DNA from 4 places in the Paenibacillus sp. PvR098 genome. Region 4 is predicted to be linked to each of the others. Evidence: riboswitches for the same ligand, from Rfam matches in the RefSeq annotation. Region 4 holds a riboswitch; each other region holds the start of a gene.
The links. Region 4 has a riboswitch for cyclic di-GMP ahead of JOE45_RS03095 (sensor domain-containing diguanylate cyclase). Riboswitches for the same ligand answer to the same signal wherever they lie in the genome.
Positions count from the first base shown of each region.

Region 1: linked by a shared signal. The riboswitch ahead of pelF (GT4 family glycosyltransferase PelF) and the one ahead of JOE45_RS03095 (sensor domain-containing diguanylate cyclase) in region 4 are both predicted to bind cyclic di-GMP.
Region 2: linked by a shared signal. The riboswitch ahead of JOE45_RS17655 (S-layer homology domain-containing protein) and the one ahead of JOE45_RS03095 (sensor domain-containing diguanylate cyclase) in region 4 are both predicted to bind cyclic di-GMP.
Region 3: linked by a shared signal. The riboswitch ahead of JOE45_RS13965 (S-layer homology domain-containing protein) and the one ahead of JOE45_RS03095 (sensor domain-containing diguanylate cyclase) in region 4 are both predicted to bind cyclic di-GMP.

Region 1 covers NZ_JAFIBU010000001.1:2,211,657-2,219,842, forward strand. The annotation lists gene JOE45_RS11030 (hypothetical protein) at 1-1,081, opposite strand, end outside; gene JOE45_RS11035 (hypothetical protein) at 1,074-2,054, opposite strand; gene JOE45_RS11040 (hypothetical protein) at 2,074-2,400, opposite strand; gene pelF (GT4 family glycosyltransferase PelF) at 2,432-4,195, opposite strand; cyclic di-GMP riboswitch class II at 4,231-4,314, opposite strand; gene JOE45_RS11050 (hypothetical protein) at 4,462-5,058, opposite strand; gene JOE45_RS11055 (hypothetical protein) at 5,085-5,342, opposite strand; gene JOE45_RS11060 (sensor histidine kinase) at 5,564-7,576, opposite strand; gene JOE45_RS11065 (response regulator transcription factor) at 7,717-8,186, shown strand, end outside.
Region 2 covers NZ_JAFIBU010000001.1:3,551,939-3,560,124, forward strand. The annotation lists gene JOE45_RS17630 (LytS/YhcK type 5TM receptor domain-containing protein) at 1-272, shown strand, start outside; gene JOE45_RS17635 (LytR/AlgR family response regulator transcription factor) at 269-1,030, shown strand; gene JOE45_RS17640 (DUF485 domain-containing protein) at 1,218-1,541, shown strand; gene JOE45_RS17645 (solute symporter family protein) at 1,545-3,089, shown strand; gene JOE45_RS17650 (S-layer homology domain-containing protein) at 3,354-3,746, shown strand; cyclic di-GMP riboswitch class I at 3,876-3,959, shown strand; gene JOE45_RS17655 (S-layer homology domain-containing protein) at 4,052-5,827, shown strand; gene JOE45_RS17660 (inorganic phosphate transporter) at 6,058-7,101, shown strand; gene JOE45_RS17665 (oxidoreductase) at 7,269-8,186, shown strand, end outside.
Region 3 covers NZ_JAFIBU010000001.1:2,821,870-2,830,055, reverse strand. The annotation lists gene JOE45_RS14000 (DJ-1/PfpI family protein) at 1-374, opposite strand, end outside; gene JOE45_RS13995 (response regulator transcription factor) at 585-1,256, shown strand; gene JOE45_RS13990 (sensor histidine kinase) at 1,258-2,328, shown strand; gene JOE45_RS13985 (DUF4184 family protein) at 2,580-3,320, shown strand; gene JOE45_RS13980 (MerR family transcriptional regulator) at 3,447-3,929, opposite strand; partial or broken gene JOE45_RS13975 (oxidoreductase) at 3,939-4,343, shown strand; gene JOE45_RS23575 (TnsA endonuclease C-terminal domain-containing protein) at 4,619-5,149, shown strand; cyclic di-GMP riboswitch class I at 5,399-5,481, shown strand; gene JOE45_RS13965 (S-layer homology domain-containing protein) at 5,580-7,124, shown strand; partial or broken gene JOE45_RS13960 (potassium channel family protein) at 7,486-7,890, shown strand.
Region 4 covers NZ_JAFIBU010000001.1:617,447-625,632, reverse strand. The annotation lists gene JOE45_RS03120 (multicopper oxidase domain-containing protein) at 1-2,439, opposite strand, end outside; gene JOE45_RS03115 (hypothetical protein) at 2,460-2,744, opposite strand; gene JOE45_RS03110 (hypothetical protein) at 2,768-3,067, opposite strand; gene JOE45_RS03105 (PIG-L deacetylase family protein) at 3,134-3,790, opposite strand; gene JOE45_RS03100 (iron-containing alcohol dehydrogenase family protein) at 3,986-5,071, opposite strand; cyclic di-GMP riboswitch class I at 5,245-5,339, shown strand; gene JOE45_RS03095 (sensor domain-containing diguanylate cyclase) at 5,435-6,319, shown strand; gene JOE45_RS03090 (cyclase family protein) at 6,449-6,970, opposite strand; gene JOE45_RS03085 (stalk domain-containing protein) at 7,098-8,186, opposite strand, start outside.

The DNA of each region.
Region 1 (8,186 bases), 1.6 Mb from region 4:
GCATAAGAAGCGCAAAATCTAGCCCAATCTCGTACTCGCCTCTGAACCAAATGACATAGGGCATGTAGACGTTATTGGTAGACCATGCCACGATCCGGTCTATAAAAAGAAAGGTGAAATATAGGAAACCGTAAAAAAAATAATGCATGGTCGTATAGACCGTAATAGAAAATCTAGGGAGATGGGAAATCCCCGTTTTCTTCGATTTACGCTCATCGAGTTCAAAGTAATATTTGATGAGGATTGCGCTCAAGAGGGAGATGATCAATATGGCCAGCAATTGGGCCCATATGATGTCCATGCCGAGTATTTTATAAAAAACATAAACGATAGCGATTCCCAAAATAATGAAGACCGTAAACGTAATCTCCCTGCGAAGAATGTACATCACCGTAACGGTTAGCCAAATGGAGCTCAACAGGATAAAGTAAGCGACGATGTAAAACAGCATCCGGTAGGGAAACAGGGTGAAAAAAATGTCCGTGATTAAGATAATGGCGGATAATGCCAGTGATACGATGAAACCGATTCGGATAAATAAATAGGTCGTTCTTCTCGCAAGATGATAGTGTCCTTGTATGATATAAAAAAAGCCGCGTCTAGCAATCGCTTGCGTAAAACCGCCAACCGTCATAAAACTCAGGATCGTCCCTATGGCAATGCTTGTGGCCAGCTCAACCGATAAGTTCTCGTTGGACCAAAGCGAAAATTTCAAGGTCAGCATGGACAATACAGATATGGCCATCGGCAGAGCAAAGATCACGCCTCGCAGAAAAGCACGAAGAAGTTCTAAGACGGTAGACAGCACTGCGGGTTTATCAACATTGGAAAATGGGCTATACACAATCTTGTCTTGTATGGCATTCCACAGCACCTCAGCCAATTCGAATACATTGTTCATGCCGAATTCTTTACTTGTTCGCTGATCGTTCCACCCCATGGATTCGAGCAAAGCGGCGACTTCATTCATGTCTTGGGGCTGCAAATGACGATTCAGAATATCCTTCATCAGTACGTTGAAGAGCTCTCTTTGCTCTTCCCGAACCAAGCCTTTGGCATGAACCTTCACGATTTCACTCATGCTCCTGATCCCCAAAGCCAGGTAAAATCATCTGTACGATAAGGTCAGCCATCTTGCCTTCCGCCTCCGCCTTCGTCACCACATCCGATGTAATGACACTATTCTTGCTGACGATAATCTGTCCATTGCGATCATAAATATCTTCACCCGCCTTATTACCGACGATATACTGATTTTTTATCAGCTCGATCTCCTCGGTCAAGGGGAAAACGGCGCTTCTATTCTCCTGCGATGCCTGCGGCTTCAAAGGTACAACCTTGCTTCCGCGACCTGAGATATCCGACGCTGCTGCAGTAAGCGGCTCGGCTATAACCGTCTGTGGAAGCATCCCAGGTTCAGATCGCTCCCAAGGGAAGCCCGAATCGATGAGATGTTCCTTGGGCTTTGGCGCGGCTTCATCTACTCCGTGCCCCCCCGTATGCGAACGGTCATTAAGTTCCCCTAAGTATTCGTCAATATTATCCCAAAAGCCGCTTAATGTTTCTGGTTGCTGCTTGGGTTCTTCAGCAGGAATCTCTAACTGGGGATGCGATTCTTGTGGAGGCCGCTCCTCCACGGGTGTGCTCATATCCGGAGGCATACCGTCATCGAACTGATGAAGAACAACCCGCTCAAGTTCATCCAACATGATTTTAAGCAGATTTTGAACCATTTGCAGCTCTTCATCTATTTTTCGGGCTCTTTCCTCCTGCTCCGCTTTTCTTGCTGCAAACTCGGCTCGGACACGTTCAAGCTCCGCTTCCTTCTGTTGATTCAGCAGTACGACAGCATCTTTCGTCTTCTTTAGAATCAGGTCTTTATAAACATGTGCGGATACCGACGGTTTGACTTGCTGCTTTTTTTCGTTCCATTCCTTTTCCAGCTGCATATTTTCTTTCTTCACGTTCTCGATTTGCTGTCTCAAGACAAAAAATTGGTTCCACAGAATTTTGACGTTATCCTCAGGGATCCCTGGTTCTGGACCTTCTGGCATAAAATTCCCTTCTCTCGTCTTAAGACTCCGACATTTTGCTACGTGCAGTTTGAATGGTCTCAAGCAGAAGCTGCTTAAACCGTTGTTTTTTTAAGTTTTTATCTACAATAATCCGTTCTTGCTGTTCCTCTTCCTGCCGCAGCTCCTCCGTAATACGGTAGACCTGTTTCGTGTTTTCGAGATGAGACATCATAATGAGAGACGAGATTTCTCCTTCAAAGACGGATGAAATTGCGTCATGCTCTCTAACGTCCGTAAGCTTTTTCTTCCATTCTTCATTCTCGGCTATCAGCTTCTTAAGCTCATCCTCTGATTCGGATATCAATTTCTTATACAACGCATCCACAATCGATTAGCCCCCCCAAGTCGCACAGCCGTTATGCCGTTTGCTTTCCACCGTTTAATCGTTTGTTTCCGGCCAACTGCATCAGCAACTTCATCCTCTCCAGCTCCATACTTGCACGTTCACGATCCCCGAGTCTTTCATAACATACCGCGATTTCCCCTATCAAAACGGGAGTAAATACAGCCGCTGGAAGCATGTTTACGGCCGAACGAAACTGGGCTGCCGCCTCCTGGTAATATCCTCGTGACATTAAGATATAAGCTTGCTCTGCGTGAAGCTTTTGAAGCTGTTCGGGAGATAAACCCCGAGCGGCAGGTACGTTTTCGTGCGCGTAGATAGACAATTTAATGTAGCTTTTCAAATAATTCTCCAGCACTTTATCCAGTGTCAGAAAATGAAGCGCCCGCTCCCGGGCCCGTTTGCCTAAAGAGTTCCTCAATTCAGGATCCTTTAGCAGCACTATGATTTTATCGGCCAGTGCCTCGCTGCGTCCAGGGGTTACGACAAAGCCCGTATCACCCAATGCCTCCCGAATGCCTCCTACGTCAGTTGCAACAACTGGCTTGGCGGTCATCATGCCTTCCACCACTGCGTAAGGGAATGCTTCCGTCATGCTGGACAGGGCAACCACGTCGCCGCTCTGATAAGCCGCCGCCATATTCTGAGTATGTCCCGCAAAAATAATCGTCTCATTCAAATCCAATTTATCCCGCAAGGCGAGGCATTCTTCATAGTATTCCTGCACCGCCACGCTTCCGTGAATCACAAATCGTACATCCGGGATCTGCTGTTTTACCGTAAAAGCAGCTTGAACCAACGTTAATATATCCTTGTTCGGGTCGATACGCGCAACCGTCACAACCGTCGGATGCTCATTTCTCCGAATGGGACCCTCCCGAAAAATCTGTTCGTCCACGCCGTTATAAATGACATTAATTTTACTCGGCTCCACCCCGAGCCTGGACTCCCATCGCGTGTTGTACTCGCATACGGGAGAAACCTGATCCGCAAAGGTGTAATTCAAACTGACAATGGAAGATACTAGCCGTATCAAAAACGTATTTAAAAAAGAGGACAGTCCTCTCTTGGATAATGACAAATATTGTTCCCGGAGATACACGCCATGCTCGGTTAAAAGCAGTGGAGTTTTATGCGCCATTTTGGCCAACACGGCAGGAATACCGCAGAAAGCTGCCGCCGAGGAATGGGATACATGCACTTTGGGAATGGGGTTGTTCAATATGTTGAAAAAACGGTAAATCCAGCCAAGGCTTTGAATCATGCCATAAATATCTGGTTCCGGCAAATGAGTACGGGTATCCTTGCACGCGGACAATATAATGTCCTTGTAGATGTCCCAGGTAATTTCAGCCTTGAAGCTTTCTTTGTATTCGTACTGACTGAAGTATTGATTCAATTCGTAGAGAATTTGACCGAAACGGGTTGGATTTTTTTCCGAGCTGATAATTTCTTTGATCAAATCGGAAAAGAGGGGGATAAACCGTTTTTTAACTACCTGGTGCACCGTTCTTTTTTTGGACAGATAGACTTGAGAGAATGGTATTTTTAGATGCTCACAGGGTTCCTCTGTTCCCCACAAGGGCATTTGGGTTATTTGCGTATTTTGGGGTTTTTCGAATTGAGGGGTAATGAACGGGTCAGCCACCACACTGAAGATGACGTAATCCACCATGCTCAGCTGTTTGACTAATATATCACACCAAGTGCTGACGCCGCCTTGGAAGTAGGGATAAGTTCCTTCCGTTAAAAGCATAACTGTGAGCTTATTTTTCATACCGAACACCGTCCCATGAAAACATTTTTCGTCTAGCGAAAAATGGCCGGTTGCACTAATAGCTCTGTCTGCTCCAAGTGCCCACATAAGGAGTAGACTTCAACGCTTCCATTGCTTGTAATTTTTTCGAAAAATATGACGAAGCACATCTATATACCCATTATCATTGATACAATATGTATCTCACGAAACAAATATTTTGTCAAGTCATCATTTCTTCCCACTTATAGGTCAAAAGAACTATAGATTCTTCCTTAAGACTTATCCTACTTACTCTGTGTAAGCATATTCATATGCAAAATAAGCTGCGTTAGAAGGTTTAAACGCTTGGCTTTTTCTATAACTTCCATCGTAATCAGATCGCCTTCGGCGATCAGCAGCTTACCCTCTTGATCGTGCAAATCCTCACCCGCTCTTTTCCCTGCTATATAGTTCTTCTTTAAAGCTTCAGACTTTGATGACTTGTCCGTATCTTCCTTTTTGATTTGAGAATGAGCTGCAGCAATTTTCCCCGAAGCCTTCTCCACTTCGTTCAGCAGCATGCCCAGCATTTGCTTCTTCTTGTGGATTTCTTGTTCCACAATTGCGATTTCTTGCTCACGGCCCAGCTTTTTTCGTTTGTAGCTCTCATGTAATGCGAGCACGTCCACCTCGTTTTGCCCGTGCAGCAGAAGCACCGATTCTTTCGTTTTCTTTCGGATCAAAACAATATATTCCTCATCCACTTCGGGAAGTTGAAGCCCTCTCTTTAATGTAGCCAGCTTTGCGAGCAATTCACCATTCAGCTGCCTCTCCTCTTCAATATGCTGCTGGAGATATCGGTACTCTTCACCCTTTGGCTTTTCCCACTCGTCTGAACCCATTTCTAGTTCCTCCTTTTTTTATTGCGCTAATACTCCGCTATCGCTTTACGGATCAGGTTCGATGCTTCTTGAAGGACACTTTTCAAGCTTTCCAGACTCTTATATTTTTCGAGCAATAACTGTTCGTGCAGCTTGTCTTCTTCTCGCAATTGCTTAAGCAAGACATATAATTTTTTCGTGTACTCTATCTGGCATACCAACAGCAAAGAGGCAGCTTCTTTTTCATAATCATTCGTTAGATAGAAAGGATATTGCTCTTCGATTTGCCGGATCTCTTCCATCAACGTTCGATTACGTTCTTTCCAGTCTTCTAGCTCGCATTCCAGCCTTGTCTGCTCCGTATCGATATGGTATCCCCCCGGTTTCCTATAAATGAATTCTACATTATGGAACTGCTACATATGTATGCATTCATATAAACAAACAGACCGCCCCAAAGGGACGGCCTGAACAGTCAAGAAATATATATTATTACGTTTGTTTACATCGCCTGATATCCAAGCGATTAGTCCTTACCCGATGATTCCATCGGCAGCCGGACAAAAAACTGGATCCTGCCCTCTTCCGATTGGGAGACGTGGATTTCTCCTCCGTGCAGTCGAACAATCTCCCGGCATACAGCTAGTCCGATGCCGCTTCCAACCTCGGATAAACCCGCCTTATAGAACCGTTCAAATATCCTCTCCAGTGCCTTTTCGTCAAGCGGATTCGCTTCGTTTTCGAAGATGATTTCAAGAATCGCCCCAACCATGCGATAGGATAGGCTAATCCTACGGCCGGGAAGTGTAAATTTGAGAGAATTGGATATCAAATTATCGATCAATCGTTCGATCAAAAACAAGTCCGCCCTCACGACAAGCACGTCCCCCTCGAACAGCTCATCGAGCGGCTTGTGCGACCATTGGAACCCGCTTCCCCGAATAACAGGTTCCGTTCGTTTATACAAAAATCGCATCAGATCGATAGCTTTAACGAATACGGGTGAAAAGCGCATCTCTCTTTCTTGAAAACTGGCGAGGTCGTTTAGATTTTGTGCCAGCTTGATCGCCCATTCTGACTGCTGCTCAATCACCACTAGATCAGCCGTGCCCTCCGGAGACACGTAAGCCGCCAGCTGCTTCGCCCGACGGCGAATAAGAGCGATTGGCGCTCTCAAATCATGGGCGATATTGTGCATAAGACGAGAGTTGGCCTGGTGCGATTCAGTCAACTGCCTCGTGCGCTCCGATACCTTTCGCTCAAGCTCTTCATTGGAGGCCGCCAGCCGCAGAGTCAAAGCATCCGACTCCTGCTTTAAAGCTACGTAGCGTCTGATGGTTACTCCCATTTGGGACAGCAAATAAACGAAAAAGCCAGCGTAAACCAGTTCTTCGGACGTCAGCGGCACGGCCAAATAATAAAATGTATCGTTTACGAGAGAAAGCAGAGCAATCGCAAGTGCAATCAGTCCAGAACGCGCCCCCATGCGCCCATGCCGAATGGCTATCGGATAAACAAAGCACAGTACGAAGAGTACAGCGCAGGCTGCCACGGCCGCATGCATGACCATCCATTGAGTAAAAAACGAGCTTGGGGTGGCTAGAACCACCATCGCAAAGGCAACTTCGAGCCCGCGAATCGAGTTGATCATCAGACGTGAATATTCTTGAGGATACATGGCTCGAAAGTAATGGGAAAATGATAATATGGCGGCGATTTCAATCAGGTATTCCAGCTTCACCTGCCAAGCCCAGCTTAAGCCGGGAAACCAGGCAGCCACAAGCACCTCTCCAAGAAAAAACATACGGAGGGCGAAACAGATCGACAATGCCCCCAGGAACAAAGTCGAGCGTTCGGGAAGATACAGCCATGCAAAAGCGAGATAAAACACTCCCATCATAAGCAGTGCACCGCTACTAGCATACTCTCGCATCATCTCGCGTTGAAGGGACGACTCCAGTGCCGTCTCGCCCCCAATGGAAAGCCCTTTCCAGATCCCGCCTTTTCGTTGAGCAAAATTGGAGACCTGGATATCAATCTGCAGCTCTCGCTCTGAGGTAACAAAATGAACTCGCTCCACGGTTTCCTTGGGAATAGACGAGTCGCTGCTTTTTCCTACAGTACCAACCGTTCTCAGCTTTTTTCCATTCACCCACAACGTGTAAGAGGAAGCTACGGGCTCGATCAGCAAGCCGAGAGTTGTTCCGACGTCTTCCGGATGCAGCGTGATACGAAGTCGGTACGTACCGAAGCCAGTGCCTCCATTCAAACCGGGTAAGGAATGCAGGGATTCCCAGCTCTGCGGTACTTCTACAAACACTGCCTCCATCATCGGGATCGGTTCGTCCGGCTCGATCAGTCGTCCTGGCACAAAAGTCCATTGGCCCTGGAGAGGAATCAACCGATTATCTGAGGAAAGAGACATGGAGCTGAAATCAGCGTTTCCCTCTTCAATAGCCAGCAAGGGTTCATCGGTGGTAGGTGAACATCCTGCCAGTAAGATTAGGCAAACCGCCATGACTACAAGTATTCCTCTCAACCTTCCACCTCTTGGAAACTACATTTTTTATATTGGGACAGGCAATTCAATATACATCTGGCTGAAATAGGTGGTACAATAAATATACTTAATTGGAAAGAGGAGGGACATTGTCCAGACATCGGTCGAGGACTTGTCATATGCCGAATAAAGCAAAAATACTGCTGGCAGAAGATCAACAATTAATGCTTGATAGTGTACAGCAGCTGTTGAAAGCAAACCCGCGTTACACCATTCTTGCCGCCGTCGCAAACGGCCGGCAGGCTCTCCAGTATCTCGAAACCCATACGGAACGGCCTGACCTGTGTTTATTGGATATCCAAATGCCCGAACTCGACGGGATTGACTGTGCCAGGTTCATTAGAGAACGTTACCCATCCGTCAAAATAGCGCTCCTTACCTCCTTTAACAGCGAATCCTACATGGAACAAGGGCTGATCTCGGGAGTCAACGGATACATTTTGAAAGATACAAATAATGAAGCTTTTGATCGGTCGATTCAATCGATGTTGGACGGTCAATTTATAGCGCCGGCGGCGCTGATGAATTTTTTGTCAGGGCGCCTTAAGATGTTAACGGAAATGGAGCAAAAAAGCAGTATTCGTTATAC
Region 2 (8,186 bases), 2.9 Mb from region 4:
TAAGGATTGAACTGAAACGGGAAGGGGAAATGGTGCGGATCGTTGTCGAGGACAACGGCTCAGGGATTCGGGAGGATTTCCTGGACAAGCTGGGTACAGCGCCGATGAGCGGGAGTGGAAGCACCGGTCTTGGCGTGCACAATGTGAATCAACGTTTAATCAGCTTGCTCGGCCCTGACTCTTCGCTTACGTTTGGGAACCGGTCGGAGGGCGGGGTGCGAGTCACGTTAGCGATACCTTATCGGAACGGGAAAGGAGGGACACACGAATGAAGCTTCGCATCATGATCGCGGAAGATGAACGGCTGGCAAGAGAAGAACTCATCTATTTGCTGTCCAAAGAGCCGGACATTGCGCTGCTCCCATCGGCCGCAAGCGGAGTCGAGGCCGTGGAGATGGCACAAAAGCATAAACCAGACGCTGTCTTTCTGGATATCGAAATGCCGGAAATGAATGGCATCCAAGCGGCTCATCTTCTGCATGAGATGGACCCGCGTCCGTTTATTATATTTACGACGGCCTATGATCAATACGCGCTGGAGGCGTTTCAGCTGGAGGCGGTGGATTATCTGCTCAAGCCTTATGATGAGGAGCGTTTTAGGCGGACGCTGGACCGCGTCCGTGCGAGAAATGCTGAATCCGGGGGCAATTCGGGAGTCCATAAGCAGACAGAAGCGCCGGCAGCTCCAGCTCATAAAAAGAACAAGCTTCTGGTAGATGACGGCGACCGTATGGTCGTGCTGGAGGCGGACCTTTTCCTGTATGCGGTTAAGGAAGAGAAGGTAACCCACATTCATATGGCGGACGGCCGCTCCTATGCAACGAAGCAGACGCTGCAGGAGCTTGAGGAGAGGCTTGGGGCCATGTTCTTTCGGCCTCACCGGAGCTATCTGGTGAATCTGGATTATATTCAAGAAATCGAGCCTTGGTTTAACGGCGCCTACAACGTCATTCTGAAGGATACAAACCGAACGAATGTTCCGGTTTCCCGGACTGCGGCGAAAGATTTGCTTCGGCTATTGCAGGGGTAATAAGAGCATCAACCTGATGAACAGTCCGCTCAGGACTGTTTTTCTGCAATTAAGGAGCGGATTTCGACGTTTCACACCGAAATCGGACTGGATCTAAGAAGAGACGCTATAATAGAATTGAAGCGCTTACAAAAACTTGCTGTACCTGATTTCATTAGGTGCGGCGCATAATGTGGAGGGATTCGCGATGAAAAAGAACCAGTTAACGTACAGCGATATTGCCCGTTCTGAGCTTTTTCGCAAGCTGATGAATAAGAAGAAACGGTTTATCATTCCGATGACGCTCTTCTTTCTTGCTTTTTATTTTACCCTTCCGGTTCTTACCTCTTTCTCCAACGTGTTGAATACACCTGCCGTCGGCTCGATTACTTGGGCGTGGGTGTTTGCTTTTGCCCAGTTCATTATGACGTGGGTTTTGTGCTCCCTCTATTCCAAGCAATCTGTAACCTTCGACGCGATTTGTGAAGAAATTAAAAAGCAAGTGCATTCTGTGGAAAGAAGGGCGGGATAATCCATGAATACAGCCTTCTTGCTGTTTCTCGTTATCGTTCTCGGCACGCTCGTGATTACTTATTACGCCTCCAAAAAAACAAAAACAACAAGCGAGTTTTATACGGCCGGCGGAGGCTTGACCGGCTGGCAGAACGGGCTTGCCATAGCGGGTGACTACATGTCCGCCGCCTCCTTCCTGGGTATTGCGGGAATGGTTGCGCTGTTCGGCTTTGACGGATTTTTCTACAGCATCGGGTTCCTGGTTGCTTATCTGGTTGTGCTGTATCTCGTAGCCGAGCCGCTTCGAAATTTAGGGAAGTATACGATGGCCGATATGATTGCCGCCCGTTTCGATCATAAGAAGATTCGTGGCGTAGCTGCGATCAATTCCATCGTCATTTCCATCTTCTACATGATCGCACAGCTGGTCGGTGCCGGCGGCCTTATCGCTCTTCTGATCCCAAGCCTCGATTACACAACCTCAGTGCTCATCGTGGGTGTCCTCATGACCGTGTATGTTGTTTTCGGCGGTATGACGGCAACGAGCTGGGTGCAAATTATCAAATGCGTATTGCTTGTCGCCGGTACGTTTATTATTTCGCTCATTGTTTTCGCCAAATTCAATTTCAGCATCGGGCATATGTTCGACGAGATGCGAAATGCTACCGCGCTGAAAGAAGCTTTTTTGAATCCCGGCAACAAATTCGGGAATGGACTCGATACGATTTCTCTAAACCTTGCCCTCGTGTTGGGGACGGCCGGACTGCCGCATATATTGATCCGTTTCTTCACGGTTAAAGACGCGCCTACGGCACGCAAATCGGTAGTCGTCGCCACTTGGGTTATAGGCCTGTTCTACGTGATGACCGTGTTCCTCGGCTTCGGCGCAGCGGCTTTCGTAGGTAAGGATGCCATTGTGAGCGCAAATGCCGCAGGCAATATGGCTGCTCCTCTCCTGGCTAGAGCCCTTGGCGGAGAATTTTTGTTCGCCTTTGTATCGGCCGTAGCTTTTGCAACGATTCTGGCTGTTGTCGCTGGTCTTGTGCTTTCTGCCGCTTCCGCCTTCGCCCACGATTTCTACAATCATATTGTTCGCAATGGAAAGGCGAACGAGAAGGAGCAAATCAAAGCGGCGAAACTAGCTTCCGTCGGCGTAGCGATCATATCGATCATTCTTGCACTGTTTGCGCAGAAGCTGAATGTCGCGTTCCTTGTAGCCTTAGCTTTTGCTGTGGCAGCCAGTGCCAATCTGCCGGTTCTTTTGTTCACGGTATACTGGAAAAGGTTCAATACAGCGGGAGCGGTTACAGGCATGATTGTCGGCGTACTCAGCGCACTCATTCTGGTAGGCATCAGTCCTAACGTCTGGGATCCGGTAGAAGGTAAAGCGATTTTCGTCGGCACACCGCTCATTTCGCTTACGAATCCGGGGATCATCTCGATTCCGCTAGGTTTTTTGGCCGCTTTCCTCGGAACCTTCCTTTCCGCGAAGCGGGATGATGTGAAGTACGATGAGATATTGGTCAAAGCGAATACGGGAATACAGGATTTGGCTCAGGCCAAATAAGGGTTGAGTTTTAGCAAGTTCTGTTCAAATACAGCAGCTTTGAGCAGCCATTGCCGTTCGATTGAACGGTGATGGCTGCTTTTTCTTTTCTTATCTTCAGTAACCTATGAGAGAGCCCCGACTCCCTGTTCCAACCTTGACTATTTTTCAAAAGAAAAAATATAGGACAACGGACGGGTATCGAATTTTAACGGCGTATTTACTAATTATATGGATATATAAAGTTAGTCCTATATTCCTGTTTTTATGATGGGGGGCAATGATATGCTGTCAAAGATTAAGGAGTGGATAGGTAATAAGGATCATCGAGAGACAAGGGGAATCCGGAAATATGTCCTGCCGCAAATCGACAAGCATGTTCAATGGATTCAACATACAAGCGATTTGAATAAAGTAAGCAGCGAACTGCAGATGAGGGTTCAGCAAGGCCAGGATGATACGATGATGATTGCCGTACTTCAAATGGAATTGGTTGCAGATGGCGAGGTCTATAGTGATAACTCGGACATTTCTGAATGGGCAAAGGCTGTAGTTTCTACCGCTACTTCAGCAGGACTAATGAATGGTTATGAGGACGGTACACTAAAGCCAAAAGGGAATACAACCCGTGCCGAAACCGTAACCGTAATGCTTAGAGCATTGAAGTTTAAAATATAGTGTAAAATCAGCCGGCCCCTCTAGGTCGGCTTTTTGCATAACCGCCTAATCGACATTTCAAAAAAATGTCGACACTTGTCAGATAACGGAAAACTGTTATAATGAGCTTGAAGCTATTTTTATAAAAAAACTTGATAAAGGCAAAATCATTGAAAGGTGATGACGCAAAGCTACAGGGGCTAAGGTTTTGAACTATGCCAGCCAGTTGCCGAGAAAGCTAGTAAAACACACAAGCTTATCTTTGCGCAGCGCAGATAAGCTTTTTTTGTGTTTTATAAGAGGTGTTTAGTCCAAGGAGGCGTATGATGAGAAAGCTTCGTTATGTAATGCAGGTATTCATGATTTCATTATTGGTGTTGAGTTTGGCAGGACAAAGCTTTGCGGCTGAACCGGAAACAACGGATTCAAGTGCAAATCGTAGTGCATTAAACCTTGGTTTTAATGACTCGGCAGAAGCAGCCTGGGCAGCGGAATCTATTGGGAAGATGAAATCCAAGAATGTATTGTCCGGTTATGAAGACGGCACTTTTCGTCCTAATCAGCCTGTTAGTCGTATTGAAGCCGTAGTTACGGCTGTTCGGCTCATGGGACTGGAAGAGCAGGCCAAAGCAAAGCCGGGTGATAGCAAGCTCCACTTCAAAGATGCTTCGATCATCGATAGCAATTACAGCTGGGCCAAAGGATACGTTATCATCGCTTTGGAGCAAGGCCTTTTCGATACTTCAGAAGAAAGGCTTCAACCGAATACACCAGCAAGCCGGGTTTGGGTAGCGGGCCTACTAGTAAAAGCTCTGGGGCTACAAAAAGAGGCGCTTAGTCAAATGACGGCCGTTCCGGATTTTAAAGATGCTGGAGATATTCCGGCCGGAGCGGTTGGATATGTAAACATAGCTGTTCAACAAGGCATTGTTAGCGGTTATCCTGATGAGACGTTCAAGCCCAATAATAACGTTACACGCGCTGAGATGGCTGCACTGCTCGTAAGAACCAATGACAACTTACTTGAGCAATCCGGAGCGGTCACCATCAAAGGAACAATAACTGCGTTGAATTTTGACCGTAATGTGACGGACAGTGTCTATTCCAGTACGTATGGTTCCATCGCAGTTCAAAGCTTTAATCAAGATTCATTTACCTATAAAATTTCGCCGGACCTTGCAGTTCCGTACAATCAGCGGTTTATTCCGGCATCCCAGCTCCTTGTAGGCGATGTGGTGTCACTGACCGTTGAGAATGATGTCGTGCTGGAAGCAAGCTTCATCAATAAAGAGACGGTTGATGAGAAGACAGCCGGAATCAACGAATTTAAAACGGATATCGAATTAACGTCAGGCAGTGAGATTGAATTAAAGTATAAGAATAACGATGGAAAGATACGTGCCGAGGTTGAAAAGAAAACCAAAGGTGAAAAAGGCAAGGAAAAACTGAAGGGAGACGAAGCGGTTCAAGCCGTAGAAGATTTCCTTAAACAGGCTGCGTTTACACCTCAAATGACGAAGCAAGAGATCGTCAATCAAATCTTAACAGCGCTGGAAGCGGAGATTAGCGAGGTTAAAGAGCTGGAAATCGAAATCAAGTTCTCGAACGGCAGTAAAGTTGAAATTGAATGGGAAAATGAAGACGAGAAGTCTGAAGAAAAGTCTCGCAAAGACAACAGAGATAACAGAGATAACAGAGATAATAGAGACAATAGAGACAATAGAGACAAGGAGCAACGGCCAGAAAAAGAAGCCAATGCTCACGGGATCGAAAAGTTTGAGTTAGAGATCGAGCTGTCCGATAAGCAGAAATTAAAACTCGAATATAAAGATGATGATGGAAAAGTCGAAGCTAAAGTGGAAAAAGATAAAGAGAAAGTATCCGGAGATAAAGCAATCCAAGCAGTAAATGAGCTTTTCGAACAAATGAAACTGTCTGAAACTATGGACAGAAGCGAAATTCAAAAAAGCATATTCACTTACCTTCAAACAGAGGAAAGTGATGTGGAAAAATTCGAATTGGAAATCGAGTTTTCAAGCGGTAAAAAAGTTAAAGTAGAATTTGAAAACGACAATGACGATGACGACAACGACGAAGATTAAGAACGATTCTCCCTAATACAAAGCACCTTAATCCATTTTGGTGGGTTGAGGTGCTTTTTTATTTGTATCCCATTCTTTGGTTAAATTTGATTGACGGATATACCAGGTTGAGCTAAAATGAGCACATAACCTATAAAACATACCAAAATAGTTGGATATAATTCAGGGAGAAATGTGGGATTACCTTGTCGATTTTAATTGTGGCTATAGCGATTGCATTGTTTTTTGCAATGAACATTGGGGCAAGTGGTGCGGCGGCTACGATGGGAGTAGCTTACGGCAGTGGCGCGATCAAGCGGAAATACCTCGCGCTTAGTTTGGTTGCCGTCGGCGTATTCCTCGGTGCGTATCTCGGCGGTGGAGAAGTCGTGAAGACGTTGGGCTCGGGAATTATTCCATCGGATTTACTGAATGTACATTTGGTCATTATCATTTTACTGGCAGCTACCGTTACTTTATTTAGCGCAAACCTGATGGGGATTCCGTTATCTACAAGCGAGGTAACCGTGGGTTCGGTCGTAGGAGTGGGTGTTGCCTACGAGGTCTTGTATGTTAAGAACATTTTAGTCATTGTTTCGTTCTGGATCATTATTCCGATTGTAGCCTTTCTCTTGGCCTGGGGCCTGGGGTATGTCATTCGGGGACTGGAGCGCCGCGATGCCAGGTGGAAAGGCGAAGGGGATGGCTGGTGGAGGAAGGGCCTGATAGTGCTTGTTCTAGCCGCCGGATTCATTGAGGCTTTTTCTGCCGGTATGAACAATGTCGCGAATGCGGTAGGTCCTCTTGTAGGCGCAGGCTTGATGAGCGTAGGTAATGGGGTATTCTGGGGAGGCCTATTCGTTGCGGCAGGAGCGCTTCTTCTCGGAGGAAAAGTGCTGGAAACCAACGGGAAAAAGATCACGAAGATGTCCTTGCTTCAAGGAACGGTCATTTCTGGAACGGGTGGCACGCTGGTTATTATCGCATCTCTTTTTGGCCTTCCCGTACCGCTCACACAAATTACAACAACGGCCATTCTGGGCATTGGTACGGCTGATCATGGCTTTAGTTTGTGGCAGAAGGGCATTGTCGTAAAAATATTAAAGGTATGGCTGGTCTCTCCGCTCCTTTCCCTAGTGGTCTCCTTTACTTTGGTAAAGTTGTTTATGGAGCCGGAACCGTTTTTGTTAGTGGTCATGGTTGCCGTATTTATTTCCATGCTGGGAATCAAAAGCCTTTACGATACCATGCAGGCCGAAAGACGTGCGATGAATGATGAAGGCGGAGGCATTTAATAACGAGTCATAGGAAAGGAGCCTGGCCGATGTGGCAGGGCTCCTTTCTGCATAGGGTCTGCTCTTTAACCGTTACTCCCTGCCTTCAATAGGCTAAAAGTTTAGTTTTTCTCTTAAGGCGATAGGATTATAATAAAGGTACATTCGTCGTCTAAGGAGTGATTACTATTAAAGCGTTCAAGGCATTGGTTGTGGATCAATCGGGCAACGATGTAATAAGCGGCATACGTGAACTGACTTTTGAGGATTTGCCGTCAGGCGAACTATTGATTCAAGTCGTCTACTCCAGTGTAAACTATAAGGATGCATTGGCCTGCATTCCGAATGGAAACGTTATTAAAAGCTACCCCTTTATTCCCGGTATCGACCTTGCCGGGATTGTTAAGGCCAGCACAGATGATCAGTTTCAAGAGGGAGACGAGGTATTGATCACGGGATATGAGCTTGGCGTGAGCCATTTTGGCGGTTTTAGCGAATATGCCAGAGTCTCCTCCAAGTGGGCGGTCAAATTACCGCAGGGTCTTTCTGCAAAAGAAGCGATGATATTCGGGACCGCAGGATTTACGGCGGCTTTATCGGTGCAGGAATTACAAGACGGTAATGTGTCCGCTGATCAAGGGCCGATTCTGGTGACAGGAGCTACAGGAGGAGTGGGAAGTATGGCTGTGGCTATGCTTGCCAAATTGGGTTACGAAGTCGTGGCCAGTACAGGGAAAGCCGATCAGAAGGAACATTTGATGAAATTGGGAGCCGCGCGGGTTATTTCCCGGGAAGAGCTTGTCCCTGAGAAGATCAGGTCTTTGGACAAACAACTATGGGCTGGCGCCATCGATTGTGTTGGCGGGAAATCGCTATCGTATATTCTAAGCAGCACACGTTATGGCGGGGCGGTAGCCGTCAGCGGCTTAACGGGAGGCACAGAACTGGCTACGACCGTGTTTCCCTTTATTCTCCGCGGAATACGACTGGTAGGAATCGATTCTGTCATGGCTTCTATGGAAAAGCGGGTCCGGATATGGGGCCGGTTGGCCTCGGAATTAAAGCCTGTTATGTTAGACAGCATGTACACGGAAATCGCTTTGGAG
Region 3 (8,186 bases), 2.2 Mb from region 4:
AGCACCAGAGAACCCCCGCATACGGTGGCAACTATGATACCCGGATACCCGAGCGCTTGCTCAAGCATACCAGTCAGTTCCGTGTTCATGGCTCGGGCCAGAATGGCAGGAATGGAATTTGGGTCGTTTCCTTCCACCTCGCCGGACGCGCCAGGCACGAGTATGATGCCCTCCCGACGCGGGCTCAGCCTGCCGCTCGCCTCAATTTTCAACCCGCCCACGCCGCTCGGGACGAGTCTAGCCCCTTCCGCAGTGACGAATTCCACATGCAACGTACCGTCGGCAACCATTCCGGCAGCGCAGAATACTTCATAAGGTGCAATGGCATCCAGAAGATCGAAGCCATCGAACAGCACGATTTGCACAGTCAACATTCATATAACCTCCTTCTATTCAATCCACTGATAAGAAGGATACCAAGTGAATCTCTCAAACGAAGTACCAAAAAGGTTACAAAACAATAAACAAACCGTCACAAAATGCGCGGATCTCGTTTGTTTTTTCAGAAGAGATGATACACTGAGATATATACGACGAGGGTGAATCCTCGGAATGAAGGCGGGATATACGTGAATGAAAGACCTATGATCTTGGTTGTAGACGATGACCAAAGCATCGGTGAACTCTTGAGGGACTTTTTGGAAAATGATCATTTTCAGGTCGTAACAGCTACCGATGCGATGCAAGCATGGACAGTGTTTCAACAGAACACGGTTCATTGCATCATCCTGGACATTATGATGCCGGGACAAAACGGATTTGATTTCTGCCGCCGCGTTCGGACAGAGAGCAGCGTGCCCATCCTGTTCTTGAGTGCCCGCAGCGACGATATTGACAAAATTCGCGGGCTCACCCTCGGCGGCGATGACTATATCGTTAAAACCGCTTCACCCGGCGAGATCGTTGCCCGTGTAAAGGCTGTTTTACGACGCGCCAGAACGCCGCAATCAAGCACAGTCAGGGTGTTGGACTATGGCCGCATCAAGCTCGATTTGTCTACCAGAGAAGTATTCGTGGATGGAACGAGCATCTCGCTCACACCGAAGGAATATGAGCTGCTGCAATTGTTTGCGGAGCATCCGAGACATGTGTTTACCTATGATCAATTGCTCGCGAAGTTCTGGGATGGCATCGGCGATAAGCATACGATCCGCGTCCATCTGAGCCGTCTTCGTGAGAAGATCGAGCTTGATCCGAATCAGCCGCAATATCTGACCAACGTATGGGGCGTTGGTTATCGATTCGAGGGCGTGTAACATGAGAAAGCTTCGTATTCGTACCTATTTTCTTCTCAGTTTGGTGCTCCTTCTACTGTTGCCATGGATTTTCTTTGTGGGGGCATACTTCATCACCACCCAATCGTTGCATCTTGGGGCGGACCGACCCAATTCGTATACAATCCCCATGATTGCCGCGTTCGCAGGGCTGCTGCTCGCTTTCTTTACTGTAGGCGTTCGAATGCGACGGCTCCTTCTCAAGCCTCTTGAGAAGATGAGCCAGGCCGCTCGGCAAATTGCTGCAGGTGATTGGGACGTTCAACTGCCCCAATCTACTATCAGAGAGATCGCCGAGGTTCGAGACGGGTTTGAAGTCATGGTGAGCGGACTTCAAAACTCGAACCGGAAGCAAGCAGAGCTGGAGGAGGAACGACGATTCGTCATCGCTGCCGTCGCTCATGATTTGCGGACACCGTTATTTGCTTTGCGCGGTTATTTGGACGGGCTCGAGCAAGGCATTGCACACACACCGGATCAAATCACGAAGTATGTCGCCGTTTGCAAGGAGAAATCGGCGCAATTGGACCGTTTGGTCGAGGATCTGTTCACCTTTACGAGGATGGATTACCTGGAAACAGAGCTAAGCGAGACCTTGGCTGACTTTAACGATATTGTTCATAAAACGATCGACAGCTTGGAGCCGCAAGCGAAACACAAGCAAATCTCAATCGACGCCCTTTACGCGCCAGACGGATGTGTGATTAGAGGTGATTCGCACTTATTAGAGCGCGCGATGAGCAATTTGTTGGATAATGCTGTGCGGTACACACCTGATCATGGCCGAATTGTCATTCAATGCGGCCGGGAGAAAGACCGAATGACGTTCACGATCCACGATTCAGGGCCAGGCTTTACGCCGGAGGAGCTACAACGGATCTTTGAGCCCCTCTATCGGGGGGAGCAATCGAGAAATCGCGCAACGGGAGGCGCCGGATTAGGGTTGACCATATCCCAGCGAATCATCCGACAGCATGGAGGCGAGCTTGCAGCAGGTAACCACCCAGGCGGAGGCGCAATCCTCTCAGGTTGGATTCCTGCCGCTACTCGATAAGAAGCTTGGACCCAAATAACCGTGAGAAGAATGCGAAGGCTGCCGGCATATTCTGCTGTTCAAAGAAAATAAAGTTTTAGACTGGGAACGGCATTAAGCTACCCCGAAAATTACTGTGGTGCCCCCAGAGGGGCATGGATGGCTAACGGGAGATTACGCGAATCCTCATGAATTAAAAACCAATTCATAGTACATTCCGGCAACCCATCCTCATTTAGGTTCGTTTAATAGGTAATGAGAGGAGGGAAACAATGCCTTTTACCTTTGCGCACCCAACCTGTGCATTCCCCTTAAAATTCATCAGCCCGAGATGGTTCAGTGTAACTGGCCTCGTGCTGGGGAGTATGGCCCCTGATTTTGAATATTTTTTCGCCATGGAACCGTATCGGACGATCGGTCATTCGTTCTCGGGTTTTGTCGTCCAGGCGATTCCGCTATGTGTTTTATTTGCCTATTTATTCCATACCCTTGTTAAGGAACCGCTCGTGTTGCATCTACCTTCCGGCTTAAACTTAAATCGGAGGGCGTACAGTCTTCTATTCTCATGGGGCTTGCGAACGCTTCGCGACTGGATGGTCTACATCGTGTCTGTCTCCATCGGCTTTCTCTCGCATGTCGTAGTCGACGGTTTTACACATGAGGGCGGTTTTATGGTCCGGAATCTTGCCATTTTGCAAGCAATCGTTATATTGGACCTGCCGGTCTACAAAATTTTACAGTATAGTCTGTCGATGATCGGGATGATGGTTTTAGTCGGCACAATAGGACTCTCACTTTTCAGAACAGTGCCCTATATGAAAGAGGTCCCGATCGCCACAAACAAACAAAAACTGTTTTATTGGGGCTTGATGGTCGCAATCCTCGTGACAGGGTGCAAACTACTGCTAAGCTCGAGCGGCAACATCATCGGAATGTTGGTCGTATCGCCAATTACCGGCTTCTGTGCAGGGATACTGCTTGCCTCTTTGTTCTGGAGAAGAACCAGGCGTTAAAAAATAAGGAGTCCGGCGACCTCGATCTGCTAACGGGCAGGTTAGTGCAATATCCGTCAATCAAAATTAAATACACAAAAAAAATTGACTTCGAGTGTACTCGAAGCCGTAGACTATCTTCTAAGGTCAAGCATGAACTTTTGACGCTGATTGGATATGTTCGGGTATTTCGTACTTTTCTCCACATTCTGGGTTATTGTTAACTGGATTCCAGGTATCGTCCAATTGACCAGCCAAGACACTTTCGTAGTAAGCCTTCTTCTCTTTTATGTGCATTAATTGAAGGTTGTACTCATGGATTTTCGCTTCTAGTTCTTTTTCTTGTTTTGCAATAAGCTCAGCCCTCTCAGGAATCGTCTCATCACCTTGCAAACACATGCCAATGTAATGTTTGACTTCTGAAATCGGCAATCCTGAAATACGAAAGCAATGCACCATTCGCAACCAATCCAGATCATGGTCAGAGAATAAGCGATTGTTTCTGCCGTTTCTCGAAACGAAAGGTATTAATTGTTGGTCATCATAGTAACGGATCGTATGTTTTGTAAGACCAGTTATTTCAGATACATCTTTTACCGTATATTTAGGTTCATGTAATGTCTGATTCAAAATTTCGAAAGCCTACGCAAATTAGCTGATGCTGCGAAAAGCGGTGGAGCTCCTGCGTTACTTCAGATTTTTCATGCAGGTAACAAAGCACTACCGGCTTTAACTCCAAATGGTGAGGTGGTTAGTTCCAGTGCTGTAGAGACTGAAGCTACTGCATTTGCTCCGTCAGTATTACCTAGAGAACTTTCACATGATGAAATAATGGAAGTGATTGATGCCTTTGGACAAACGACCAGACGAGCCATTGAAGCTGGTTTTGATGGTGTTGAAATCCATGGCGCGCACGGATTTTTACTGCAAAACTTCTTCTCTCCTTTCTTCAATAGACGTGAGGATAACTGGGGTGGATCTCTAGAAAGTCGCTTGAGTTTCCCACTGGAAGTCGTTAGGGAAATGAAGAATGTAATCTGGAAGTTCTCCCCAAGTATAAAATTTACACGAATCCGGAATACCATATTTCTTTTCCTTACCCTGCAGATTGGCGAAAAGTTACTGAGGAACGGTATGAAGGTAGCGATGGCTTTTTCCAAATTTCCGCGATATCGTCCGAGGACCGAATTGACGAAGTATGCCGTGCGGAAGCTGTTCATCCCTAGAGACCCTATGGTTCCAGACCCCGAATCCTCATGTTGCGCATCCGAAATCAGGACGGCTGCTTCATTTTCCCGTCGGAGGACCAGCTAGCGGCAATGAACAATCAGGCCGCACTGAAGCTGGACTCTCGGACGTTGGAGCTCTTCGAAATTGAAAGAGTTTATTTTGCTGAGCAAGGCATTGATTGGTGTATTATTACAGAAAATAAAATACCAGATACCCTTGTCAGGAACGTAGAGTGGTTGTCGGAAGCTAAATACATTGAAACTCGACCTGGTGTGGATGAGGAGCTAGTTTCATTAGTCTCAGATGGGTTGTTTGAGGTATTTAAAGAAGATGCAGGTCAAACCTCATTAAGTAAGCTCTTTTTACGAACGGATAAGGAATATATGTTAGAGCTGGTCTGTATTAATGCGCTGAACGTGGCCTCCCAAGCTTTAGTCGAAAATCTCAAGAGGATGAAGTTCTGGATATCGCTACGCTTCCTGAGCGGGTTCGAGTGTTGGTTGATGAGCATTGTGCGTGATACCGCAAATGATGTCGCACTTGATTTGAAAAGTTGTAGCTCTAAAAATAACAATTCCTTGATTCCAAAGGACACTGGGCCCGTTGGAGTCCCACAATGATTGCGGAGTCACGCAATAGCTAAGATTTTGTAAAAAAGGATGCTAATAATAAATCGATGACTTCTCGAGCATTCTTGCTCATTGCGCTTCGCACGCGGTAGACGTCAGAGCACAGCTCCCGACAAGTGCGTCGGTGTGTGCGTGGACTGTTCAGCAATCGTTATAACCGCATTGGGACTTGGAGAAATTTTACTTTCGTTTCATGAATACATCGTTTATACTACATATATCTACAAAATAGTACCTGATTAGACTTTTGGGCAAACCGGTTGAAAAGCCGGGACGCAAAGGCATGGGTCGTCGATTTCCACAGCGAAATACCGATTGCCAGTCTGCATTCTATTTGTGTGTCCCCAATCAAGCCTCCTTGTATAAAGGTGGTTTTTATTTTGTCGATCAAACATCATGAGAAACAGCGAGGTATGAACAAATGAAGAAATCGATGAAGCTGTTGTTATCGCTGCACGCAGCGCTCACCCTCGGAGTGGCAAGCTTGCCCGTACAGAAGGCGTATGCGGACAGTCAAGGGCTAAGCGTCCCGTTCCAGGACGTGAAGTCGCACTGGTCGGCTGACAGCGTTGCTTGGGCGGTCGGCAAAAACATTGTCAGCGGCTATGAGGACGGGACGTTCAAGCCTGATAAACCGGTGACGGAGGCCGAATTTTTGTCCATGCTCATTCATGGCTATAAACCTGATCTCAAAAGCGGTTCTGCCAACTGGGCGGAGCCTTATTATAAGCTGTCCTCGTCGATGAATTATCCCTTGGACGCGCAAGATATCAACGCACACAACGAGCCGATCACGCGTATTCGCGTGGCGGAGCTGATCGCCTCGACGCAAGGCATGCATTATGACGGCGATGACGCCATTCGGTATATGTACGGCAAAGGTCTTGCTCAAGGGGAGGCTAGTCAGCCGACGATAGCCGGGTTTAACGGCTCTAAAACGCTCACGCGTGCTGAAGCCGTGCAGTTCATGAAGAACTTGTCCGAGCACGGATTAGGGGAGCTTCTTGCAAGGCCGGAACAAAGTTCGAATACGAGTGCGCTGCCTTCAATACCTAGCGGAGATACGGATGCCGGTGCAGAAGCCGATCAAACTCAAAGCGGTTCCGTCGTACACACGAATGATCCCGCCGCCGTCGACAATACGCCCGTTTTAAAGCTGGATGATAAGCCTATAACTTTCATAACGAAGCCGGTTATACATGACGGGACCGTGTATTTTCCCATTCAGGAAGTATGTGCTGCGTTTGGGATCGGCTACAAGGAAAATAGCGACGGCAGCGTAACGACGACGAATTATAACGAAACGAACACGTTCAGAGACGGGGATATCGACCGTTTCGTTCATTATAATCCGGAGAGGCCGATTCTCGGAGAAGAAGACATACCCCTCGACGGGGAAAAGCCGATGAAGAAAATAAACGGCGTCTTTATGATGCCTGCAGAATCTTTAGACCACATTTGGTTTGCCGTGAATAATGAAGCGACAAAGTTCGCCGACATGTTGACGGTGACCAACGGCCGAGTGGATAAGCGCGAACTGAAGTTTTATACGTATAAACAATTTGTGCTCAGAGATATGGAAAACATGGACGGTACAAACAGGCAACCGGATAGTACCCTGTTCGTCGACCCTAGTAAAATACACAGATCCATATGGGTGAAGGAGTATGGTTTGCCGAGCTTTGGAACTAGCGTGTACGCCACCTGGAGATGGAACTCCAAGGACAGCCTTTATTATAAATTTAAAGAGATCAAGTTTACCGGGAAAATCGTCAATGGTGTCGCTAAGGGAGCTCTAAGCTTTGAAGGCGATATTACGTATTATCAAGAAAACGATCGCTTAGAGATGTTAAAGCCCGAGGAGCTGCAAGACATAGAACTGCCGTACAAAAACGGCGATATCAAGATGACATGGAACGATGCGTTGAACTTGTTTTCAAAAAACAATATCTATCTTCCTGAGTAACGTTATAGTAAGCAAAAAGAAGCCCACGGCCGGACAGTCGTAGGCTTCTTTTTTTGTACTACGGAGTGACTATAAATATTTCCTTTTATGATACGATGTTACTGTGACACGTAAACAGGTGGGCATTCGGGGCAAGCGCAAATAAACGTTAAGCCCTGAGAATATAATCTGGGCTCCAGATAAAAACTGAAAACAATGATATTTAACCGAATTTCGAAAATATAGGGGTTTGTATAAAATTCGAAGTGGTTATATACTAAGCATATAAGAGTTCACAAGAACTTGTCTACAGAACTCATACATCTTGAAATTTTGTATACTACCTATTACTATTTTTTTTCAAGGAGATAATAAGAATTCTATGATCAATAAACAGTACGTTATAGTTGGCTTAGGCCGTTTTGGTTTCAGCGTGGGCAAACAATTGATAGAGCATGGCCACGAAGTAATTGGTATTGATATAGACGAAGAATTAGTTGACGAAATGAGCGGTGTTCTAACCTATTCGGCCATAGCGGATTGTACGGATGAAGATGCGCTGCGTTCCCTAGGCATTGGAGACTTTGATTGTGCTATTGTTGCTATTGGTGTCAATATACAGGCCAGCATTCTGGCGACAATATTATTGAAAGACCTTGGAGTCAAGCAGGTTATAGCTAAAGCATTGGATGAACTGCACGGAAGAGTTCTTGAGAAGGTAGGGGCGGATCGTGTCATTTATCCGGAACGCGATATGGGGATACAACTTGCCAACCAATTAGTATCGTATGAATATGTTTGATTTCTTCCAAGTTTGAAAGTGTTGACCCGCAAGCAAAAAAATAAGTCACGGAAGAAGAATTGGATGATGTTGAGTTTATGAGTTATGTAATCCGAAATGAAATTATTGTAACTCCAAAATGTTATGGAACATTATCTTTTCTATTTTTTCTTAACACGCACCGCGCTCTTTTCCTACGTCAGTTACATTTTGGGTAATACACCAGAATCATTTAGAAGCAACCTGAGACAGGCATTTTTACCGGCTCAGGTTGCTTAATTTTGCTTAAAGATGATGAGAAA
Region 4 (8,186 bases):
AGGGACTGGCAGCGGTGTCTTTCTTTGCCTTGGCGGCTTCCTGTCCGGCAGCGGCGGTAAATGCTGCACTTCTGATTCATAGCTGCGAATGATGCCCCAATTGCCAACCCATAGATCATCGATGGACCCGAAATGGTAAAGCATATCAAAATCGCCTTCTCCATCGACATAAAACTCCGCAGTATAATGCTCCGATATGCCGATATGCTGCTGCTGCACGATTTCTGAGTCCAGATCTCGGCGCTCCTGATGCCATCGCTGCCGGTGCAGATTAAAGCTGTGAGATTCCTCATGCGCCCCTTGGAATAAACGGATGCGTACTGGATCGCCATTGTACGTTTGGAGCAGAGGCGTACACGGGTCTCCATGGACATAGGAGCTGAACACGTACGCGGGATCACAGTCCGGCTTCAGACGAAACTGCAATGGCTCGTTGCGGTAATTAATCCCCATGACGCCCGGATCGTCTGGGGAACCAGGAAACGGAGGCTGGTTCAATGGACAGCTGTCGGCATCGAAGAGCATCGTGAAATCATGCACGAATAAGGTCAGCTCACGAAAATCTGGAATTAGAGGATTGGTAATCACCGCTTGCGTACCGCTTCGAATGACTTTGAGGGTATGTGGATCCAGATGCTTGGAGCCTCTTGCCTGAATGTTGATGCCAGCGAATAACCCATGCTGCTGATGCGAGTTCGCAAACAGATGGTCATGGAAGAACGTGCCCCTTAGTTCGACCTCACAGTACCATTGATAATGCCCCGTTTCTCCAGGCATCAGGCTGCTATCATAGTTCCAGCCCACATTCGCCCCATCCGACGAGAGCGGATCGAATTTAACGAAATGAACGTGCAGTCCCGCCTCATATGTTCGGTTCACCAGCTGAAACGCATTGCCCCCTAACGTCTCCGGTAGCTTATTTGTCAATTTTAAATTCACGCAGTCACCCGAGTTGGCGAATATAACCAACGGCACCGGTTTCTTCCGGCCGGAGCGGATATCCTCTTCATCCTCTGCCAGAACAAAGATTCTTCCGTGTGGATCGTACCAGCCCTGCTTGTTATAGACAATAGGCAACTCCATCGCTATAATATGGTAATTCCGCTCTGGAATTCCTTCCGTAGTGGGGTTAACAAAAACGGCGCCCGGGCTGGCATTGGGGGCAAATTGGTTCTTTTCCAGCGACGTAGCTTTACGTCCTCCTACAATCCCCATCGGAGGGCGTGGTGCCTTATATCCCACCACACCGGGGATAAATCCTGGGAAACCCGGTTTCTCCGGAGTTGGCCTGGGCGGATGGGGGCGACCCGGTAAGGGTTGTAACGCCTGGATCGGGACCCCGTTCGGATAACATTGACCGCCATCCTGCAGCGTATTGAATATCCGCTGCATCCCCCACATTCCCTCGGTGAAATGCGGATACAAGTGGCAATGGATGATAATATCACCAAATGCGCCTTGTAAGCTCCCGGCGCCATATAGTGGTGATACTGTGTAAGAGGTTTGAGGAGAAATTGCCTGCGAATCGATAAGCTCCGAATCCTGGTCTTCCGCTTCAAACAGCCATTGATGAACATGATAGTGGAATACGTGCGTTTCTTTCACTCCGCCGTGCATAAGGCGAATTTTCACCGGGTCTCCTACGTAAGCGCGTAAAATGGGTGTGGCCGGATCTCCAAAAACCCAGGAATCGTGATGTACCTCTTCCCCCTCGCAATCGGGACAAACAACGCCCTCCTGCAGCAAACGCATCCGGTTTCGCATCGGTTCAGCCCTGTAATTTACACTGTGCGACGCTTCGTGCTGCAGTGTATGCGGATCGATAGGATTTTGTCCCGTTAAATCGTTGACCTCCATCTCGTCGTGGAACATCCAGGCATACTCACGGAACGATGGAAGCAGCGGATGATGCACGTCAGCGTAAATTCCACTGTTAAGGGGCTTACCAGTTACGGGATCGGTCCACCAAGAACCTTTCGGTTGAACGATGAGCGCTCCGAACAGCCCGTGAACATTGCTCCCCCATTCACTAGACAGCGTATTTCCGAGGTCGAAGAATAAATGGATGCCCTCCAGATGGACGGACCAACGGTACTGCTGGACATGGCCGGGAGAGCATGGCGGAGCGGTTGAGTTATCGTTACAGCCCACAAATGCGCCATCGGATGTCTGCACATGATAATCAGCCCGTTGAATGTGGATTGACGTACTGAAAGGAAGCTGATTCTCAAACAAAACTTCTATTTCATCCCCTATATTTGCCCGAATAACTAACGGTTGAACCAAGTCGACGGGGGTAAACGGATTGTGGGCAGTCTCTTCTTTTACCCGGCTTTCATTCTCTTTAAGAACATACATCATCCCGTTGGGGTCGTGATCTCCGAAGCTGTTGATGACCATACGTACCGGGATGGCTACAATGTGAAAGCATCTAAGCAAGAGATTTCCTCCTTTCTGGACTAGCAGTCTAATCGGGGAATCTTTACACCGTGTTTTCCTTCAATATAAAACACTTCAATTTGATCAATATGAACGCTGATCATACGTCCGTCCAATTCGTTAATATTTGTTGTTTCCGCTTCGAGAACCACAAAATCGCTAACCATTCTATCGATTCGTCCAATCATCATGAAGGGATACTGAGGAATCAAGAGGAACACCCTTCTTCCAATACCCTGTTCAAAAGCTTCACTTATGGACTTTCGACGAAGGATGTGGATATCATGTGCCTGCCTATCATGCATAAATGATGACCTCCATATCTGATTTAAGTTAGCGGCAAACGGGTCTCGGGATCAAACGGCATAAAATTGGCGATTTGCTCAATCGGGTATTGGAGCGGTGTAGGAAAACGATAAAAAGGCGCATTAAACATTTTGATAATAACCGGATCGAGCGTGATGTAGCCGTCTGCAACATGGCATAGCTTGCCGGTAAATATGCCCCTGAATGTTTGACCCAAAATATTTAACTGCGCCGATTTGGTAACGATTAGAATATGTTGGCCAAGCATCTCTATAAACATTTCGTTCTCGGGTAATGTAGAGCCTGAACTCGTTGTACTCATACGTGCTTCCTCCTCAAATGAATAATCCATACGGAATCAACATGCTATGGATGTATGCTCATTTCGTCATTTCCATATCTTTCGTATGATTTCGAATGCTTCCGCATAAGGGACCCCAACCGTCATTCCACGGACACGGGCTAAATACGTCACTCCATCATAGGACCGCGGATGAGGAAACGAACGCATCTCGACTTCGTAATGCTTTAGTGCAGCCAGTTTGTCATATATCGTATCGCTGATGTCAACGTAATAATTGGGTTTAAATGTTTTATCATTGGTATGCCCTGTCCATTCAGTGGAGGACACCGTTTCAAAACATAATATTTCTATGGGAGAGCTGCCGGGGAGGGGCCGCACAGCCGTCATTACGGCTTGATACGTAATTTGATGATCTCGGTTTAAATCACCGTAATGGTGAGTAAAAATCATAGCAGGGTCATACTGAAGAATTATTTTTTCGATGTTTTTGTTAATTACATGCAGCGGAGAGCATTCCAATTCCAAATTGGGGAAATTCAAAAAAATAACATCTTTGATCCCCAAATGCTGGTTCGCTCTCATGGCAAACTGCCGTATATGATGATCTTCCTCCGGTCGGCCCCTGGCGGTGATGACAGTAATCACCTCAAATCCATTTTGAATCAATTTTTTTATCGTCCCTCCCGAGCCCAGCAGTTCATCGTCAGGATGAGCAGCAATAATAAGGACGTGTTTCTTCATTATTGGTCATCTCTCCTTTCTGTGATGTTAGTAAGATTATTTTAAACAGACGGATACCTTTTCTTTTTCTATGATAGGTGTATGTAAATCAATGGCTAAAAGAAACGGTTAACGCGGAGAGAGCTAGTCATATTTTAATAGGCAACAAAAATACCCATGACATTTGTCATGGGTATTCCCTGCGATGATAACTCGTTACCAGCTCTCTACTTCTCTAATCGCACGGATGACCATCTCGCTTGAAATGGCAAACGGCATATTAGCCATCGTGCCTTCCGGAAGAAGCGACACCCGCGCAATCTCATTCCATTCCTCATTCGTTAACTCCCTATGAATTCCTATCTGGTCAAGCCGATGCGGGAGCCCGACTTCTTTATAAAACGCCAGCATCTCGTCCATCTCATGCTTTGACCGGTGTTCCAAGACAAGTTGTACTAAAATGCCGTATGCCACCTTTTCCCCATGATAAGCCTCATGGGTGTCTTGGATGGCGGTCAGACCATTATGTATCGCATGAGCCGCTGCTGTTCGGCAATTGTCTTCTCCAAGCCCGCCTACCAATCCGCTGAATAAAATATTCGCATCGATAACTTGCTGAAGCGCTTCGCTTGGTATTCCTTGTCGGGCATCCTCCAGCGCCTGTGCGCTGTGCTGAATCAGCGTGTCATAACAAAGCTTGGCCGCCTGAAGTCCGCCAATCGTTGGGAGATTATGCTTTCTCCCGGTGGCAGACATCGGCGCTTCGATCCACTTCGCCAATGTATCCGCAATGCCCGCGGCCAAATAACGAGCAGGAGCTTGTGCAATGATCTCCGTATCCACTAAACAAAGCAGCGTCCCCCGGACATAAACGGGAAAATTCAAGTAAACACCGTCTTCAGTGTACATGATCGATAGATTGGCGACAGCTGCACATGTTGCAGCCAAGGTGGGGATGGCCACAAACGGTTTGCCTAGGGCATCAGCCAGAGCTTTAGAGGTATCCATTACTTTCCCGCCCCCCACGCCGCAGATCAGATCTACACCCGAATCCACAAGCGCTTTCAATCGTTCCATTTCTTCATAGGAACATTCTCCACGGTATCGATGCATCTCATAACGAATTCCCGACTCATCCAAGCTGAAGGCCAACCGGCTTCCGCAGCTGTTCCAAGATTTCTCGCCGCTTACGATAAATACGGATCTGCCGTATTTTCCTATCCATTCTCCAGCCTTACGCAAAATACCAGGTTCGTGGATGTAGGCGTTTGGGGATCCCAAAACGAAGTGAACTCCATTCATTGTCTTTCCTCCTGCGGATAGTGTCTGGATATTTAAATAGCCATATCTACATTATATCAAGAAATAGTTCGCATTTAATGTTGTTATTTGTCGAAACCGCAGTGACAACTTAACATAACAAGATTATAATAAAGGATAAAGATGACTTTGTATTAATGATCAAGAAACAAATACAATATGACGGGCACACTTATTGAAAAATAAGGCCGCAAAACTACAGGGGCTAAACTGTACATCTTCTTGTACAATATGCCAGCCAGCTGCCAGTATGAGGCCCCCCTTATTCTGGGGGGTTATTTTTGCGGATTGAGAGGTGTTCATGTATACCTATTTCGAGATTCTGCTGGTTAGGGGCGATTGGTCATGGTTTCATCTAATGTTGAACACTTGAGTCTTGCTATTGTGAACTCACTGATAGACCAGATTGCTTTGATCGATACAAAAGGAACGATTATTTTTGTCAATGAGTCGTGGATTTCGTTTGCCTCCAATAATGGCGGTGATTTGGCCGCTTGCGGTATCGGTGCCAATTATTTTGATTATTGTGGAGAAAACAGAGAAGTGCTCGAAGGAATCCTCTCCGTTCTCTTTGGGAACAAGCCGAACTTTACTTATGAGTACCCCTGTGATTCCGCGTATGAGAAAAGATGGTTCTTGATGAATGTGACTCCTCTTCTTGTCAAATCGGAAATTAAGGGTGCTACGATTTCTCACATCAATATTACAGAACGTAAAATCATGGAAGAAAAATTAATCGAGTTAGCGATATCAGATACTCTAACCTCTCTTCACAACCGCAGATATTTGGAAAAGAAATTTATAGAAGAAATGGCTAGAGCCAGTCGATATCATCATCCCATTTCTTTTATCATTTTGGACATCGACCGCTTCAAAAATATAAACGATCGTCACGGCCATTTTGTTGGAGATGAAGTATTGATCAAAATAGCAGATACCGTGCTTGAAAACACAAGAGAAACGGATATTTGCGCTAGGATCGGCGGAGAAGAGTTCGCCATACTCTTACCGGAAACAGATGAAGCAGAAGCATTGAGCGTCGCGAGAAGAGTTCATTCCGCGATACAAGATTTACAAATTCCTGTGGGGGATTTAACTCTAACTGTAACCGTATCCATGGGTATCATTACCAAATCATCCGATTTCAACATGCAAGATATGATGGAAGAAACCGATAAAGCGCTGTATTCAGCAAAAAATAACGGACGGAACATGATTTGTATCGTGTGAACAATGACTAAGCTGTAAGCGAGGATAACTTTCTCATATAACCGACGGCTTTCCGGCCAAAAAGGAATCCCTGCGCTAACCATGGGATTCCTTTTTGGGCGTTTATTCTATGGTCGACATTGTGCTCTGTTATGTATCAAGTACAGCAACGGCTCTCACAGGAGACCCATCGCCCTGCTTAATGTGAAGAGGAAAGCCATAAAACATGAAGTCTTTGCCTAATGGCAGCAATTCCAAATGAACCAAGTTGGTATAAGTTATGATTCCAATGCCAAGAAGTGCCCTTTCCAAATCCTCCGTGATCTTCCCTCCTACAAAAGTCGGGCTTGATTGATGGATGCGTTCAAACCACTCCATCCCGATTTCTTCTTTAAAAAATAATCCTTTATTCACCGGCCATTCCGAGAATAAACTTACAACTTGTGACGTCCCGAAAAAACGTTCAATAGGAATCTCATCGATGGCTTTACCCTGCCTATGCATATGCGAAAAAGCATCTACATGAGTACCGGTATGCGTTCCCAAAGTCAATTGACGCAGCTCCCATGATTGCTTCTCGTAGGAATGGATCACTTCAACTTTCACTTCCGGATCGCCTGGATAAACAGGCATTCTATGAAATATTGGCTCCGATAAATCAATAACCCTCATGGTGTAACCTCCAGATGTGACCCTCGTTAGTCTTAATTTAACCTAACTGCATCTACGATCTTGATCAGCTGTGCTTTATTTTGCTGTGCCTTACCCGTGGGACAAAACACAGCTTAAGCTAGGAGTGTCAATACATGATCTTAACGCTCCGCGTTTCCTGCATGTATTCTACATGAGCTCCCAATACTTCTGAAAGTAAACGAACCGGGATCATTGTGAGCTCCTCCTCCAATCGGGCCGGTGAGTCGGTCGTATATTCCTTCCCATTAATAGAATATACGTTACGTCCCGTAAAGAAAGTGATTTCTCGGCCGTTCTTGGTGTAGATCGCGGCTTTGCGGCTGTCATCCCAAGTGACGGAAGCTCCTAGAGCATCGGCCAAGTCTCTCACCCATAAATAGGACGTCCCTTCCAGAATAAACGGCTGCCTCTTCAGTAGATACGATACATCATCCAGCGTATAATCATCATCATCCAGCTTGAAAGTAACCACATGATTGATGCCGCCTTGTTGCTTCGTCAACCTGACATAGGCCGCAACGTCCTTGTGTAGTTTTTGCTTTCCAATGCCAGAAACCGGCTCCGTGTGAAAATCCCAAGCTTTCTGAATTGTTCTAGAAAGGCCGTTCTCGGTTACATTCAGCCTCACATAAGCGGAATACAGCATGTCCGGCTTCAGTGGCTCGGCCGGAATCAGGATCACGCTGTTTTTCAATTGATTGTCGTTACTCGGACTGTTAAGCAGCAGCTTTACCGGTTGTCCCGATTCATCCTTCAGAGTGGATTCGAGCAGCTGCACCTTTTCGATATCGCTTCCCGAAACAAGAGCCATGAGCGGATAACCGACTGGATATTCTCTTGCTGGGTGCATGCGAATCGGATCCGGAGTTTCATAACCGTCAAAATCCAGTGGAACATAAGGATCTCCTGGAGCCGGAGATACAGTCATCTGCAGCTCGGTTTCTTCCCCGTAGCCAAACATGATGACGACATAATCCCCGACCATTTCAATTCCTGCCTCCGTAACATGAGGCATTAAGAAGGGCTTGCGGTGATACGGCGCGTCAAACAACGCATCGACAGACTCCACGAGCGTTCCGGTATAGAAGGAAACATCCTCCCCGACGCCAAAGGAATATCCGGCATATCTTGCGCGATCGGAAGGTGTAGCCCCTGTAAACCCTGGCAAGCCTTTCTTCTCATCGTGTAACGAGAC